2 regions of the Arthrobacter sp. TMT4-20 genome follow, and region 2 is predicted to be linked to the other one. Evidence: riboswitches for the same ligand, from Rfam matches in the RefSeq annotation. Region 2 holds a riboswitch; the other holds the start of a gene.
What was found. Region 2 has a riboswitch for cyclic di-AMP ahead of ACX80Z_RS12400 (M23 family metallopeptidase). Riboswitches for the same ligand answer to the same signal wherever they lie in the genome.
Positions count from the first base shown of each region.

Region 1: another riboswitch for cyclic di-AMP. It lies ahead of ACX80Z_RS14190 (M23 family metallopeptidase); the one in region 2 lies ahead of ACX80Z_RS12400 (M23 family metallopeptidase).

Region 1 is NZ_JBTNDW010000017.1:21,444-28,931, reverse strand. Features, by position in the region: gene ACX80Z_RS14205 (MFS transporter) at 1-1,201, shown strand, start outside; gene serC (phosphoserine transaminase) at 1,249-2,376, opposite strand; gene ACX80Z_RS14195 (metal-dependent transcriptional regulator) at 2,625-3,332, shown strand; cyclic di-AMP (ydaO/yuaA leader) riboswitch at 3,471-3,644, shown strand; gene ACX80Z_RS14190 (M23 family metallopeptidase) at 3,647-4,447, shown strand; cyclic di-AMP (ydaO/yuaA leader) riboswitch at 4,573-4,736, shown strand; gene ACX80Z_RS14185 (NlpC/P60 family protein) at 4,742-5,575, shown strand; gene ACX80Z_RS14180 (NlpC/P60 family protein) at 5,605-6,468, shown strand; gene ACX80Z_RS14175 (HNH endonuclease) at 6,703-7,203, shown strand; gene mobA (molybdenum cofactor guanylyltransferase) at 7,200-7,488, shown strand, end outside.
Region 2 is NZ_JBTNDW010000012.1:38,577-46,064, forward strand. Features, by position in the region: gene rpsN (30S ribosomal protein S14) at 1-44, opposite strand, end outside; gene rpmG (50S ribosomal protein L33) at 49-216, opposite strand; gene rpmB (50S ribosomal protein L28) at 216-452, opposite strand; gene ACX80Z_RS12380 (glucose-1-phosphate adenylyltransferase family protein) at 681-1,796, opposite strand; gene ACX80Z_RS12385 (MarR family winged helix-turn-helix transcriptional regulator) at 1,793-2,290, opposite strand; gene ACX80Z_RS12390 (SGNH/GDSL hydrolase family protein) at 2,349-3,119, opposite strand; gene ACX80Z_RS12395 (diacylglycerol/lipid kinase family protein) at 3,228-4,190, shown strand; gene ACX80Z_RS12400 (M23 family metallopeptidase) at 4,218-4,856, opposite strand; cyclic di-AMP (ydaO/yuaA leader) riboswitch at 4,918-5,101, opposite strand; gene ACX80Z_RS12405 (siderophore-interacting protein) at 5,207-6,343, opposite strand; gene ACX80Z_RS12410 (ABC transporter ATP-binding protein) at 6,340-7,227, opposite strand; gene ACX80Z_RS12415 (FecCD family ABC transporter permease) at 7,229-7,488, opposite strand, start outside.

The DNA of each region.
Region 1 (7,488 bases), on a different contig from region 2:
CTGGATGCAACGCACCGCCCAGGACTGGCTGGTGTATGACATCCTCACCGATCAGGATGCAGCAGCCATGGGCATTGTCATGGCGCTCCAGCTCGGCCCCCAACTGCTCGTCGCCCCCTGGGCAGGTCTGATCGCAGACTCGGTGGACCGGCGGAAACTACTGATTATCACCCAGCTCTCGATGGCGGCACTCGGCGTCGGACTCGGGCTGATGGTGGTGCTCGGGGTGGCCGAACTCTGGCATGTGTACGCCTTTGCCCTCGCCCTCGGATTCGTCTCCGCGGTCGACGCGCCAGCACGGCAGACCTTCGTCTCCGAATTGGTCAGGGACGACTATCTCCCCAACGCAGTCGCTTTGAATAGCGCCTCTTTCAACGGTGCGCGGATGGTTGGCCCAGCGGTGGCGGGTCTGCTCACCGTGGCGGTGGGCCCCGGCTGGGTATTCATGATCAACGCGCTCACGTTCGGCGCCATGATCTTTGTGCTGATGACCATCAGACGGTCCGAGTTGCGAGTCCTGGAGAAGTCTCCGCCGGGCAAGGGCCGGATTCGGGAGGGCTTCAGATATGTGCGTAACCGGCCCGACCTGATGATGGTGATGCTCGCGATCTTCATCGTCGGCACCTTCGGACTCAACTTTGCCGTCTACATCGCGGCGATGGCACGCACCGAGTTCAACAGTGGCGCCGGAGTGTTCGGCGTGCTGTCATCGGTGATGGCCGTCGGCTCGGTAGCGGGCGCTCTGCTCTCGGCCCGCCGCAGCAAACCGAGGCTACGGTTCATTTACGGGGCGGCAGCAGCTTTCGGGGTCGCCTGTGCCGCAGCAGCGCTGGCGCCCACGGTCTGGCTGTTCGGTCTCACCCTGATCCCGGTGGGCCTGTTCGCGCTGACACTCATGACCAGTGCCAATGCGTACGTCCAGACCACCACCGAGCAGGTGATGCGCGGCAGGGTCATGGCGCTGTATTTCGCCATTTTCCTCGGCGGCACACCGCTCGGCGCACCAATCGTCGGCCTGGTCTCCAACACTTTTGGTCCACGGTGGAGCCTCGCCGTCGCCGCAGCGGCCGGCATCATTGCGGCGCTGGCGGGAATGATCTGGGCCTGGCGGGCCCACCATCTACGGCTTCGCTACGATCCGGCCCCGCGGCGTCGGCTGCGGATTGAAACTGACTTCGGCAAACCTCTCACCGATCCCTAAGATCCGGTCCAGCCACAGGCTTTTGGGATCTTAGGGGCGGCGGAGGGCTAGCGTCCGCCGATCACGAAGTCGATGCAGGCCAGCAGGGCTGAAATATCGTCCGGTTCAATCGAGACGAACGTCGCGATGCGCAGCTGGTTCCGGCCCAGCTTCCGGTACGGCTCGACGTCGACAATGCCGTTGGCGCGCAACACCTTCGCGAGTGACGCAGCGTCAACGGAGTCGTCGAAGTCGATGGTCGTAATGACATTGGAGCGGTCCTCGGCGCGGGTGACGAAGGGGGTGGCGACGTCGGACGCTTCCGCCCACTGGTAGACCCGCCCCGCGGACTCCGCGGTGCGGGCCGCAGCGAACTCGAGACCGCCGCTCTGGTTCAACCATTCGACCTGGGCGTTGAGAGTCACCAGGGTGGCCAGGGACGGGGTGTTGTAGGTCTGGTTGAGTAAAGAGTTGTCGATGGCCGTCTGGAGGTTCAGGAAATCAGGGATCCAGCGGTCGGTCGCCGCGATCCGGGCTGCGCGCTCCAGCGCGGCCGGCGAGAACAGGCCAAGCCACAGGCCGCCGTCGGACGCGAAGTTTTTCTGGGGAGCGAAATAGTAGACATCGGACCCACTGACATCCACGTCCAGACCGCCGGCGGCCGACGTCGCGTCGATGAGGACCAAGGCATCCGGTGCGGCGCCGTCGACCCGGTGCACCGGTGCTGCCACACCGGTGGAGGTCTCGTTCTGCGGCCAGGCGTAGACGTCCACGCCTGTTTCCGCTTCAGGGGTGGGGCGCGTCCCCGGGGCCGAGGTGATCACCGAGGATGCCTGGAGGAAGGGCGCCTTGTTGGTGGCGGAAGCGAACTTCGCCCCGAATTCCCCGAACGACAGGTGCTGGGCCTTGTCCTGCACCAGCCCGAAGGATGCCACATCCCAGAACGCTGTTGACCCACCAACGCCCAGCACCACCTCGTAGCCGGCCGGCGCGTTGAACAGCTGGCTCAGGCCTTCCCGGACCGAACCGACAAGGTTGCGCACCGGCGCCTGACGGTGGGACGTGCCAAGCAGGGTCCGTCCGGCCTGCGCGAGGGCCTCCATCTGCTCGTCGCGCACCTTCGACGGGCCTGCTCCGAAACGCCCGTCGGCGGGAAGGAGGCCAGCGGGGATCAATTGGTCCGGGGAAATGCTCATGGTCTCTCCAAGGGGGTAAGCGTGCGACACAAGACGGGATACATTCTGCCGCACTACCCGGCCCCGGCGGCATTTGTGAACATGCCCCGACCGGGCACCCGGTTGCCGCTGATTGCCGCGGCCTCCGGTAAATGGGTTAACCTTGGTGAGCGTAGAACTTGTGTTCGGCGCTGGCGATATGTGCCGCGCTCCCACCGCGAAAGCTGCCCGCTGTTCCATCCCGCACCAGTGCCTAGGAGCTGAACCGCATGACGGACCTCATCGATACCACTGAGATGTATCTGCGGACCATCCTGGAACTGGAGGAGGAAAACATTGTTGCCCTCCGCGCCCGGATCGCTGAACGGCTCCGTCATTCCGGTCCCACCGTCTCCCAGACCATCGGCCGGATGGAGCGCGACGGGCTGGTGATCGTCTCGGGCGATCGCCACCTCGAATTCACTGACCTTGGCCGCCGTCGCGCCATCGGGGTGATGCGCAAGCACCGCCTCGCCGAACGTCTCCTCTCCGACGTGATTGGCCTGGATTGGGCTTATGTCCACGAAGAGGCCTGCCGCTGGGAGCACGTGATGAGCGAGCGGGTTGAACAGCGGTTGTACGAGCTGCTGGGAAAGCCCACCGAGTCTCCATACGGCAACCCTATTCCGGGGCTTGAGGCCCTGGGCGGCCCGCCAACCCAAGGCTTCACCGACGGTGTCCGCAGCCTCCTGTCGGTGATCGGCGCCAATCCTCAGGGGTCAGTGATTACCCTTATCCGGTTGGCCGAGCCCATTCAGGTGGACCCGGAACTGCTCTCCCAACTCGATGAGGGTGGGTTGCGGCCCGGAACGGTCATCGGCGTGCAGGCGGCCGGCGACTATGTGTCGGTCAGGGTCGAGGGTATCGAGGGCGCGCTGGAGCTCCCGCCGGAGGTCGCCGCACACGTGTTCGTGTCGGTCGCCGGGCCGGCTCTCTAAACCTCCACGGCACAATATTGCCGCAAATTATCCACAGGAAAAGATAACGAACGTATCTCTTTTGCTTATGGTCGTGGATGATGGAAAGCTGACGTTGATACATCAGCGTTATCTAAACCGCACGCCTAACCCTGTCAGCGGATTTGGATGCTGAGACCCGTGACAGGGGCGGAGGACCCATCAGACGGCGGCTGATAAGCCGCCTTGGGGTGAAGTCCGGACGCGGTGCTGCTTCGGCGGACCGGTCAGGGCCGAGTTTCTTCCCGAACTCGAATCCGACAGCTAACTTCGCAGGCATATACGAAAGGGACCCTTTGTCGAAGCACCATGCTTCGGGACGCCGCCGTGCCGGCGCCCCAGTACCTGCCGTGCGTCCTCGGGACGCGCAACGACTCGAACGACGACGACGAGCAACCCGGGTCAGGGGCGACTTTTCGCTCACCGGGATGAGCCAAAAATTCGCCATCGCCGCCGCCGCGTCCGGGCTGGTGCTGACCGTTACGCTACCCACCACCGCGGGGACGGCCCCGCAGGACGACAATGCGGCCGCCGTAACCGTTGCGCCCACCGTGCAGGCGACTGTTGCGCCCCGGGAAATCAGCGTTCCCGACGCGGCGCTGGTCGACTTCAGCCGCACCGCATTGCAGAGCACCTTCGACGCAGACGCCAAGCTCAGCGAGATCATGACCGCTGCAGACTCAGCGGCTGTACCTGCAGCGGCCCGCGGCTCCCTGTCAGCTCCCATGGACAAGCTGATTGTCACGTCCCCGTTCGGTTACCGGGTCAGCCCGATTACCGGCCTGGGTGGGGAACTCCACTCAGGTCAGGACTTCAGCAGCTCGTGCGGCACTGAAGTGTTCGCGGCAGCGTCCGGCACTGTCACCTTTGCCAGCTGGCACCCCTATGGCGGTGGAAACCGCGTGGTCATCGATCACGGCAACGGGCTCGAATCCACGTACAACCATCTCTCGTCCAGCAATGTCCAGGAGGGGCAGTCAGTGGACCGCGGTGAGGTCGTCGCCCAGAGCGGTAGTACCGGTGCATCCACCGGCTGCCACCTGCATTTTGAAGTGATGGTTGACGGTCAGGCCGTGGACCCCATGGGCTGGCTGTAACCAAGGACACACCGTTTCGTGACCGGAATGTGACATTGCGGTCAATCTCATGTACCGTCGATCTCGTGCCAAATTCTAATAGGTTTGGCACCCTCGAGCAGATCGCCTAGCTCTGCCACTGCCTGAGGTTCCGTTCGCACAATTCGCATGGCAGAGGCGGGGGAACCAATTAGTGGATTTCGCAAGAAATCCTTGGGGTTAAGTCGTCTGATTCCACTGGGAATCAGAGGGCCGGGTGACTCCCATCCGAATCCGACAGCTCACCTCGCAGGCAATTGGGAGAGGCAATCGAACGTGTCAACTAGCTCTTCTCTGGGCCGCCACAGGGCCGCCCGTACGCACACCAGCCCCCTGACAGCCATCTCAAGCGCCGTCTCCTCGAACGCTGGTTCCGTCGGCCGCCAGGCAGCAGTCATCGTCGCAGCGTCAGGGCTCGTCCTGACCGCCGGACTGCCAGCCCACGGGTTCGGTGAGTCCGAGCGTGTCGTTCAGCTCTCCACCCCCCTGATCTCGATTGCTGCTACGGCTGACGCCGTAAGCGCTCCCGCCACCGCCGAGATCACCTTCGAGCGTGCAGCCGTGTCGGCGACGCCCGCCGCCGTAGCTGCTCCAGTCGTCGAGGTGCAGGCCGACGTCATCGAGCCAATAACACCCGCCGCTGAGCCGGTAGCCGAAATGGTGGCAGAGCCCGCCGTGCAGGAAGCAGCGCCAGTCGAGGCAGCGCCAGTTGAGGCGCCCGCAGCAGAAGCAGTAGTCGCACCAGCTGCGCCAGCCCAGACGCCCGCAGCCGAAAAGCCAGCCCCCAAGGCTGCCCCTTCCGGTAACATCGCCGCTGGTCTGGTCGGATCCGCCTACTCCCAGATCGGTGTCGGGCAGGACTGCACCGCCATGGTTGAGAAGGCACTTCGCTCCGTCGGCAAGTCCGTTGGCGACATTGCGCCTGGCGATTTCTTCGCCTTCGGATCAGTTGTTGGCTCTCCAGCGGCGGGCGACCTGGTAATCACCGCCGGCCACGTAGCCATCTACGTCGGAAACGGCCAAGTCATCAGCGGTGGCCTGAACGGCATGAACACCGACCTCCATTCCCTTTCCGACCTCCCCGGCGCTAGCTTCGTCCGCGTTAGCTAAGACCACACCGAACCCTGGAGAACGCAAAAATGACAACTCGCACAGCTATTGCACGTCACCGTGCCGATAAGCGCCACAACACCAACTTCTCGGCTCTGGCCAAAGCAGTAACCGAGAACGCTGGCGGCATGGGCCGTCAGGCAGCTGTAATCGCCGCAGCATCAGGCCTTGTCCTGACCGGTGGGGTATCGGCCAACGCTGCTGAGCTCTCCCTCGAATCAGCCGAACGGACCACCCTGACCTCCGCGCTGGAGATCCAGGCCGCTCCAGCCGCCGTCGAAGCTCCCGCAGACGCCGACATTGCGTTCAACCGCACCCCGGTCAAAGCCGTAGCAGCCCCAGCAGTCGTCGAAGCCCCAGCAGTCACTGTTCAGGCTGAGACCGTTGTGGAGATCGAAGAGGCTCCGGCCGTGGCCCCGGCCGCTGAGCCCGAAACCGTAGAGCCGGTTACCGTAACACCTGCAGTGAACGTCGAGCCGGAAGCGCCCGTCCGGACCACTCCAGCACAGGCCGCTCCGGCAGCCGAGGCCCCCGTCGCGCAGAAAGCCCCAGCCGCATCCTCAGGGAAGGCAGCAACAATCGCGGCCGCAGCACAGGCTCAGCTGGGAGTCACCCAGGACTGCACCCGTCTGGTGAGCAACGCCCTGGCAGCAGCAGGGATCAACTTCCACGGCTGGCCAGCCGGGTACCTGTCCCTCGGACGCACGGTCAGCGCCGGCGAAGCCATCCCAGGTGACCTCATCTACTACACAGATGGCGGAGCCGGAGTGGCCCACATCGCTGTGTACATCGGTGGCGGCCAGGCAGTCCACGGCGGGTTCAACGGCAACCAGACCGTCGTCGCTCCAGCCGATCTTGGTTCGGGCCCAGTCTTCATCCGCGTCGGCGGCTAAGAACACCCCGCATTACGACAAAAGACCCGGAGGAATTTCCTCCGGGTCTTTTTGTGCGTCTGGCAGCCGCCCGGACTGTCAAGGCGATCGGTCCGCGACGACACGCGTGGACCAGCTCCATCAAAATTAGCTAACCGAGCGTCAGCCGAACTACCCTTACTCAAAAGGAGTCAGGATTTCGGCCTGCGACCCCGGCGATAGGGGTAGAGGCCTGATCGGCAAAGAGGAATGTGCATGCGCACTCTCGTTCTGAATGCTGGATATGAGCCGCTGGCGGTAGTGACCTTCCGCCGGGCGCTGGTCCTTGTGCTGGCCGGCAAAGCCAGCGTCGTCGCGGAAGGGGAGGAACCGGTCATCGGACCCAATGAGATTCTCGGGCGCCCCTCGGTCATCCTGCTGAACCGGTACGTGAAAATCCCCTACCGGCAAAGTCTCGTGGTCACCCGCAGGGGTGTGCTGCGCCGCGACAACCATCTGTGCGCCTACTGCGGCAAAAGCGCCTCCACCATCGATCACGTGTATCCACGCTCCCGCGGCGGGGACTCCAGCTGGGAAAACCTCGTAGCCTGCTGCCTCAGGTGCAACAACGACAAAGGTGACAAGACGCTCGCCTCTCTGGGGTGGCAGCTGGGGGTCACCCCACAACCACCCCGAGGTCCATCCCACCACTTCCGTGAGATCGAGAAGCCAGCCCCGCAGTGGAGCGCCTTCCTCCGGTCGGAGAGCGCCGCTTGAGCGCTCAGGTACCCGTTGCCTTCAATGCCGTAGTGCTCTCGGGTGGCAGATCCTCACGCCTGGGAGGTACACCCAAGGCCCATCTCGAGCACAACGGGCAAAGCCTGCTTGACCTGACCTGTCAGGCCGCGGCAGCTGCACGACGGATCGTCGTCGTCGGGCCAGACGACGTCGACGGTGCAACCTTCCGGGCTCAACCGGTGTCGCGCGAGTTTGTCCGCGAGTCGCCACCGTTCGGCGGGCCGGCCGCGGCGCTGGCTGCCGCCGTCGACCATTTACAGGACG
Region 2 (7,488 bases):
ACCTTGCGCTGTTCGTTGCGGGCAATTTTAGACTTCTTAGCCATGTGTTTAGCGCTCCTCTCGGAATTCGACGTGCTTGCGGATCTTGGGATCGTACTTCATCAGAACCATGCGGTCCGGGTCGTTACGGCGGTTCTTGCGGGTCACGTAGGTGTACCCCGTGCCGGCCGTCGACTTCAGCTTGATGATCGGGCGTACGTCTTTATCTTTTGCCATTAGAGCTTCACTCCCCGAGCCAGGATCGACGCGACGACGGCGTCAATTCCGCGCACATCGATGGTCTTGATGCCGCGGGCCGAAACCTGCAGCGTGACGTTGCGGCGCAGGGACGGAACCCAGTAGCGCTTCTTCTGGATGTTCGGGTCAAACCTGCGCTTGGTGCGGCGGTGTGAGTGGGAAATGCTGTGCCCAAAGCCCGGCTCGGCTCCAGTCACTTGGCAGTGAGCTGCCATGACGATCCTCCAAAGAGTTAATGAAAATACCTAGAACCAGCAGTCTTGTCTGCTGGGAATGCAACCAGGGGCGCCCCAAACGACAGCCGAAACTGTCGGGATGATTAGCGGTTTTCGCGCAACTTGAGCCCCTAACTACCGATTCCCCGGAAGATATGATCCCAAGAATCGGAGCAATTGCGCACGCTCCGCCACCTGATGCCCTCCTATTCTAGGAGCTGCCGGGGGTTAAGACCAATCGCCGTTGCGGTCTACCACCGTCACGACGTCGTCGTCGCCCACCTGCGCTCCGGCGTCGAGCGTGGCACCGGAGTCAACAATGGACCGCACAATCCGGGCCCCGGAGGGAACGGTGACCCCGTTCAGCAGGATCGAATCGACGACGACGGCGCCCGCCTCCACCACCGTGTCCGACCCAATCACGCTGTGGCTGACTTCGCCGAGGACGCGGCTGCCCGGCGCCAACAGCGAGTCGGCCACGACCGCACCTTTCCCGACAAACCCGGGCAGTCGCTGGGAGCTGCTGGTGAGGATGGGCCAGGCCGGGTGGTCGAACGCCAGACCCTCGCCATCAAGCAGTTCCATGTGCGCCCGGTGGTAGTTCTCGGGGGTACCAAGATCGAGCCAATACCCTTCAAGGCGGTGTTCCACCACGGTTGAATGCTGCACCAGGTGGGGCAGCAGCTGGTCGCCGTAGTCGTCGAGGCCGCCCTCTTCCTTCTCCAGCAGTTCCAGGGTGTCGAGCAGGTGCGCGGCATCGAATAGGAAGACTTCGGTGGCCACCAGGGTGGTCTTGGGCTTGTCGGGCTTGTACTCGAAGCCGGTGACGGCGCCGCCGGACACCTCGACCACACCGTGGTTGGAGGCGTCGCCGTCGAAGTGTGTGGTCACGATTGTCGCGGCGGCTTTGGCCTCCAGATGGGTTTGGACGACATCGCGGAAGTCCAGCTGGTACAGGTGATCGGCGCTCAGAAGCAGCACCAGATCGGGGTCGAACTCGCGGATAAACGCTGCCTGCCGGAACAGGCTATCGGCGTTTCCGTCCGCGAAGCCCTCCCCTTCCCTGCCCTCAAACGGCGGCAGGACACGCAGCCCGCCGTTGGTGCGGTCCAGATCCCACGGCCGGCCATTGGCCAGATGGTCGTTGAGCGAGTTCGGCTGGTACTGCTGCACCATCCACACATCCGAGAAGCCGCTGTGATGCAGGTTGGAGAGGGGGATGTCGATCAGGCGGTAGGAGCCGGCGACGGGCAGCGCCGGTTTGGCACGCTTATCCGTCAGCGGCCCCAACCGTCCACCCGAACCGCCTGCGAGAACGATCGCAAGGACGGACGGTCGGTTCATGGTTGCACTCCAGGTGTGGGTTGATTCAGGATCCAGTGGGTACTGTCGAGGCGGGCCAGGATCTTCTTGCCAATCCGCTCCAGGTCGCGGACGTCGTCGTCGGTCAACGCGTCGAAGACCGATTCCCGTACATGGTCAACATGCTCGCGGGCCAGTAACTGCAGATTCGTCAGCCCGTCCTCGGTGATCCGGGCGGTGGTGACCCGACCATCGCTGGCGCTGGGGCACCGGGACACCCAGCCGCGCTGCTCAAGTTTCTTCACCACATGGCTCAGGCGGGACAGTGACGCATTCGACCGGGCAGCAAGTTCACTCATCGCGAGGGTGAGGTCATCAGTCTCGGAAAGCATCGCCAGGACGTGATAATCGAACAGCGTGATCTTGGCCTGCCGGAACAGGTGGGCGTCCAGCGTGCCAGGGAGCATGGTGGTGACGGCGTAGAGCGCAAGCCAGGCTTGCCGCTCCTCGGGATTCAGCCATCGGACACCACTCATCCCGCCATTCTGGCACAGACACCGTTCGCCAGCGGTGCCCCGCGGGCCGGCTGGGACCCTAGGCCCACGCCGGGCGGGTGAGCTCCGGGTACTTGGCCGTCAGCACATCCCCCGAAGACACGCCGCGCAGGCGCCGCCCCACCCACGGCGACAGATAGTCGCGCGCCCACTGGGCGTCCGCTCGTAGCTGATCTATCCGCGACGACGCCGGCGCGGCCTCCAGCTCGGGCAGGTCGATCTCGTGGGAGGCCCGCAACACTTCGAGCACCCGCCTGGCCATGAGGGTGTGTCCGGCGGCGGACATGTGCATCCGGTCAGTGTCCCAATAGCCCCAATTCTGGAACTCCCTGAACCGCCAGTAGTCCACCACGTCGGCGTGGTGCCGGTCAGCAATTTCACGGACCAGTTCGTTATAGATGGCCGTCCGCCCGCGGGTCTTGCCGAACACCGCCGACCCCACCGAATCAAAACCGGTAAACAGCACCACGGCGGCGCCCGAGCTTGCAAGGCGGGCCACGCCGTCGTCGTAGGCGGCCATCAGGGCGTCAATGTCGATCCGCGGCCGCAGAATGTCGTTGCCACCCGCGTAGATGGTGATCAGCGTGGGCTGCAGGGCCAGTGCCCGGTCAACCTGTTCGTCGAGAACCTGGCGCACTTTCTTGCCGCGGACGGCGAGATTCGCGTATCCCCAGGAGCTGTCGGCAAGGATCAGTTGCTCGGCCACCCGGTCAGCCCACCCCCGCACCCCATTGGGGCTGACTTCATGCCAGTCGCCGACGCCTTCCGTAAACGAATCACCGAGGGCCACATATCGTTGAGAGAATTCCACTAGAAGAGGCTACCTGCTCCCGCCGCGCGATAAGGTGGCATTGCAAGCAGACTGATAACTTTTTGCAGCGCACCCCCGCTCCCCTCCCCACAACCTGAGAAGGACATCATGACCCAGCCCTCCGACACTCGGACCAAGCGCGCCGCGTTGATCATCAACCCGGTCAAGAACACCGGGGCTGATATTCGTGCGATCGTTTCGGAGCTCTGCGCTGCCGAGGGGTGGGACGAGGTGCTGTACCTGGAGACATCGGTTGATGACCCCGGCCGTGGCCAGGCACAGGAAGCCGTCGATGCCGGCGTGGACGTGGTGATCGCCGCTGGCGGTGACGGAACGGTCCGCTGCGTGGCCGAGGTCGTCAACGGCACCGGCGTCGCACTGGGGCTGATCCCGCTCGGCACCGGCAACCTGCTGGCCCGGAACCTGGACATCGCCGTCGACGATCCGGAGGAGGCCGCCAAGGCAGCCCTGTTCGGCACCGAACGCAACGTTGACGTCGTTCATGTCACGGTTGACCGCGCCCAGGACTCGCACGTGTTCCTGGTGATGGCGGGGCTGGGGTTTGACGCGTCGATCATGGCTGACACCCGTGATGACCTCAAAGACAAGGTGGGCTGGCTGGCCTACGTCGACGCCGGCATCCGGAACCTGAGCGGCAAGCCTGCACGCACCCGGATCACACTGGACGGCGGCGAGGTCATCGAGCGTCGGCTGCGCAGCGTGATGGGCGGCAACTGCGGCAAGATCATGGGCGGGCTGGAGATTTTCCCCGGCGCCAAGATTGACGACGGCCTGCTGGACATCATGACCGTGGCGCCCACCGGCCGGCTCGGCTGGTTCGGCGTCGTGGGTAAGCTGTTTGCCCGCGGAAAGGGCAAGGACCCGTCCCTCGAGTACTTCCAGTGCAAGGAAGCCGAGATCCAGCTCGACGAGCCGCAGGAAATCCAGCTCGACGGCGACCCCCTCGGCAAGGGCACCCACATGGCCCTGCGCGTGGACGCTAATTCGTTGCGGCTGCGGATGCCTTACGGCAAGAAGGATCCAGCAGTCGTCACCCACCCGGAGCCCTAAGCCGCGAGGGCCGGGTCCGGGCCGGGGCTAGAGCCGGGTCTGGGGATCGACTTTTTCGCCGTCGACCAGTAGCTCGAAGTGGAGGTGGCATCCGGTGGAGTTGCCGGTGCTGCCGACGGCGCCCAGGCCCTCGGCTTTGCCCACTTTCTGACCCACGGTCACGCCGAGCACACTGAGATGGTTGTACGAGGTTTGGAGGCCCCCGCCGTGGTCCACCACGATCCGCTGGCCACCACCATAGGCATGCCACCCGGATTCCACCACGGTGCCCGCGCGTGATGCGAGGACCGGCGTACCGCAAGCCCCTGCGTAGTCGGTCCCGGTGTGCAGCTCGTCGCCGTACCCGCCCATCGGGTTCACCCGGTAGCCGAACGACGAAGCAATTTCGGCACCCTTGATCGGGGTGGTGAACGCCGCCGCGTCGCTGGACAGGACAGTGGTTTTGGCCTTCGGGGTTGCGGCCGTCGCGAGCGGGGACTCCCTGCTGAAATCAATGTCTGCTTCAGCGTCAGCAGTAACCGGTGCGGCTACGGCGGGGCCGGTTCCGGCGGTAGGGGCTGCCGAGGGGGAAGCCTCCGGCGAGGGAAAGGCTGCGGTGAGAACGAGGCCCGCCGCTGCGGCGAGGACTCCCACGGCCAGCACAGCTGACCGGCGGTTGGATTTCAAGGTGGACTTAGGCGGGGCGGACGCGCGGCGGCGCCCGGACGTGACCGGCTGGAGCAAAACAGGAGCCTCTCTGCAACGCCGGTGAAGTTAGCTGTCGGATTCGAGCAAGAGTTGACTCGGCCCACTGCTGCTCTTCCAGTGAGCGGAAGAGTGGTTTGCGAAGGGCTGCACCCCAAGGCAGAAAACTGCCGAAGATGGGTCCTCCACCCCTGCCACGGTGAATTGGGGGCCGGCTGCTGACAGGGTTAGGCGTGCAGTCCGGGAGCCACAATGATGCGGATGGCTCCCTATAAGAATAGGGCGCTTAGCCGAGAAGTTATAATTTCGTTACACAGATCACGGCGTGGCGACTAGCCAAGTTCGGATCGGCCCCTGCGCCAATACCCCATGAAGGCCACCTGCTTGCGGTCAATCCCGACGTCGCGCACCAGATAACGCCGCAGCCCACGGACCACCGCGGCCTCGCCCGCGATCCAGGCATAGAACGGGAGCGCACCGGAGGGCCGGTCCGGGTTCAGCGAGGAATTCAGCGTTGACGCGTTCAGCCGCTGCGGGGTTTCCCACAGGATCGTTTCGTCAATGTTCACTTCTTCCGGCTCGGGGCCTGCTGTGGCTGCGGCAGCGGCGGCGAGGGTCAGCCCGGCGCGGGAGCTGGCATCGACTCCGACGGCGAACGGCGCGGCCAGCGACACCCAGCCGGGCACCCGAACCGTATCCCGGACCGCCGCGTCCAGCAGTTCACCGTGGGGGCGTTCCCCCCGGGCGAGCCAGATGATTTCCACCGCTGAGGTGGTGGACACAGCCTGGAAGTCTGCGTGGTCCGGCACTTCAAGGAAGGCGTGCCCGCCGACGTCGGCGGGGAGGGACTCCAGAATGGCGCTGATGGCGGGGACAGCTGTCTCGTCGCCAGCGAGGAGGACCTGCTGGGCGAGCCCCGGACGCCACTCGATCCCGCCGTAGGAGCCGGCGGTGGTGCAGGTGGCGGCGTGGACGTTCGGGCCGATCAGCCAGATCCGATCGCCGGGGGTGGCGGCGGCGGCCCACAGCGACGCCGGCCCCCCGTTCCCCTCAGCATCGAAGTGCATCACGAAGTCGACGTCGATCTCTGGCTGGTCGCCATCGCACCGGGCCGCCCTGACGGTGTAGGTGCGCATGGCGCCGCGCTCGGCGGGGTCCATCGCGAGCCACCGCTGATACCAGCCCGAGCCCTCGGGCGGTGACTCGAGGAGCTCCCGCATGTTCACGCGGGGGGCATCGTCGTCGCGGGTGGCGGGGATCATGACTTTGATCCGCAGGTCGAGCGTTGGCCCCTGCACCCCGAAGTCCCTCAGGCAGGACCCGCCGAAGGTGATGCGTTGGAAGTTGTCGCTGAGGCGCTGCACCCGGGTGACGACGACGTCGAAGGCTGATACCGCCGAAACGGTTCCATCGGTGCGCTGGGATGCGCGCTCGCTCCGTCGGGCCGTGCGATTGCTGACTTCGGTCATGTTGCTGCCTCCAGGTGGTGCGCGGACAGCGTGTCCTGCGGGTTAGGCAGGAACCCCTGCCCGGTGGACGTTTCGGGTGACGACTGAGTAGCTCCGTCGCCTGAGTGGTGCCGGCCGACCGGCACCACCATGGGTGTGCCGGATACGGGGTCCGGGATGACGCGGCATTGCAGACCGAAAACCGAGGTGACGGTCTCCTCAGTCACCACCTTGGCGGGACTGCCCTGCGCGGCGATCTGGCCGTCCTTCATGGCGATGAGGTGATCGGCGTAGCGTGCGGCGAGGTTCAGGTCGTGGAGCACGATGGCCACCGTGGTGCCGTCGCGCCGGTTCAGGTCGGTGATCAGATCCAGTACTTCCACCTGGTGGGTGACGTCGAGGAAGGTGGTGGGTTCATCCAGCAGCAGGATGTCGGTTTGCTGGGCCAGGGCCATCGCGATCCAGACCCGCTGCCGCTGCCCACCGGACAGTTCATCGACAAAGCGGTCAGCGAGCTCAAGGGTGTCGGTGGCTTGGAGGGCGGAGGCGACGGCGACGTCGTCGTCGTTGGTCCACTGCCGGAACCAGCCCTGGTGCGGGTAGCGGCCGCGACCCACCAGGTCGGCGACGGTGATCCCGTCCGGGGCTACCGGTGTTTGCGGGAGCAGCCCGAGGATCCGCGCGACGGTGCGGGTGGACAGCGAGTGGATGTCCTTGCCGTCGAGGTTGACGACGCCGGCCGATGGCTTCAGCAGGCGGGCCAGGCCGCGCAGCAGGGTGGACTTGCCGCAGGCGTTGGCACCGACGATCACCGTGACCTTGCCGGCCGGCAGCTCGACGGTGAGGTCCTGGACCACTTTGCGGTCGTCGTATGCGAGTGTCAGCTCGCTGGCTGTCAGAGCCATTTCAGCCTCCCTGTCCTGTCCTGTTGGCGGTCACGAGCAGCCACAGCAGGAACGGGGCGCCGAGGACGCCTGTTACTACGCCGACCGGAAGTGACACACCGGGAATCATGTTGGCTGCCACGAAGTCTGCGGCGAGAACTATCACCGCGCCCACCAGTCCGGCCGCGGTGAGAGACACGGCGCCCTTCACGAGGCGGCGCGCGATCGGGCCGGCGAGGAAGGCGACGAACGCCACCGGCCCGGCGGCGGCGGTGGCAACGG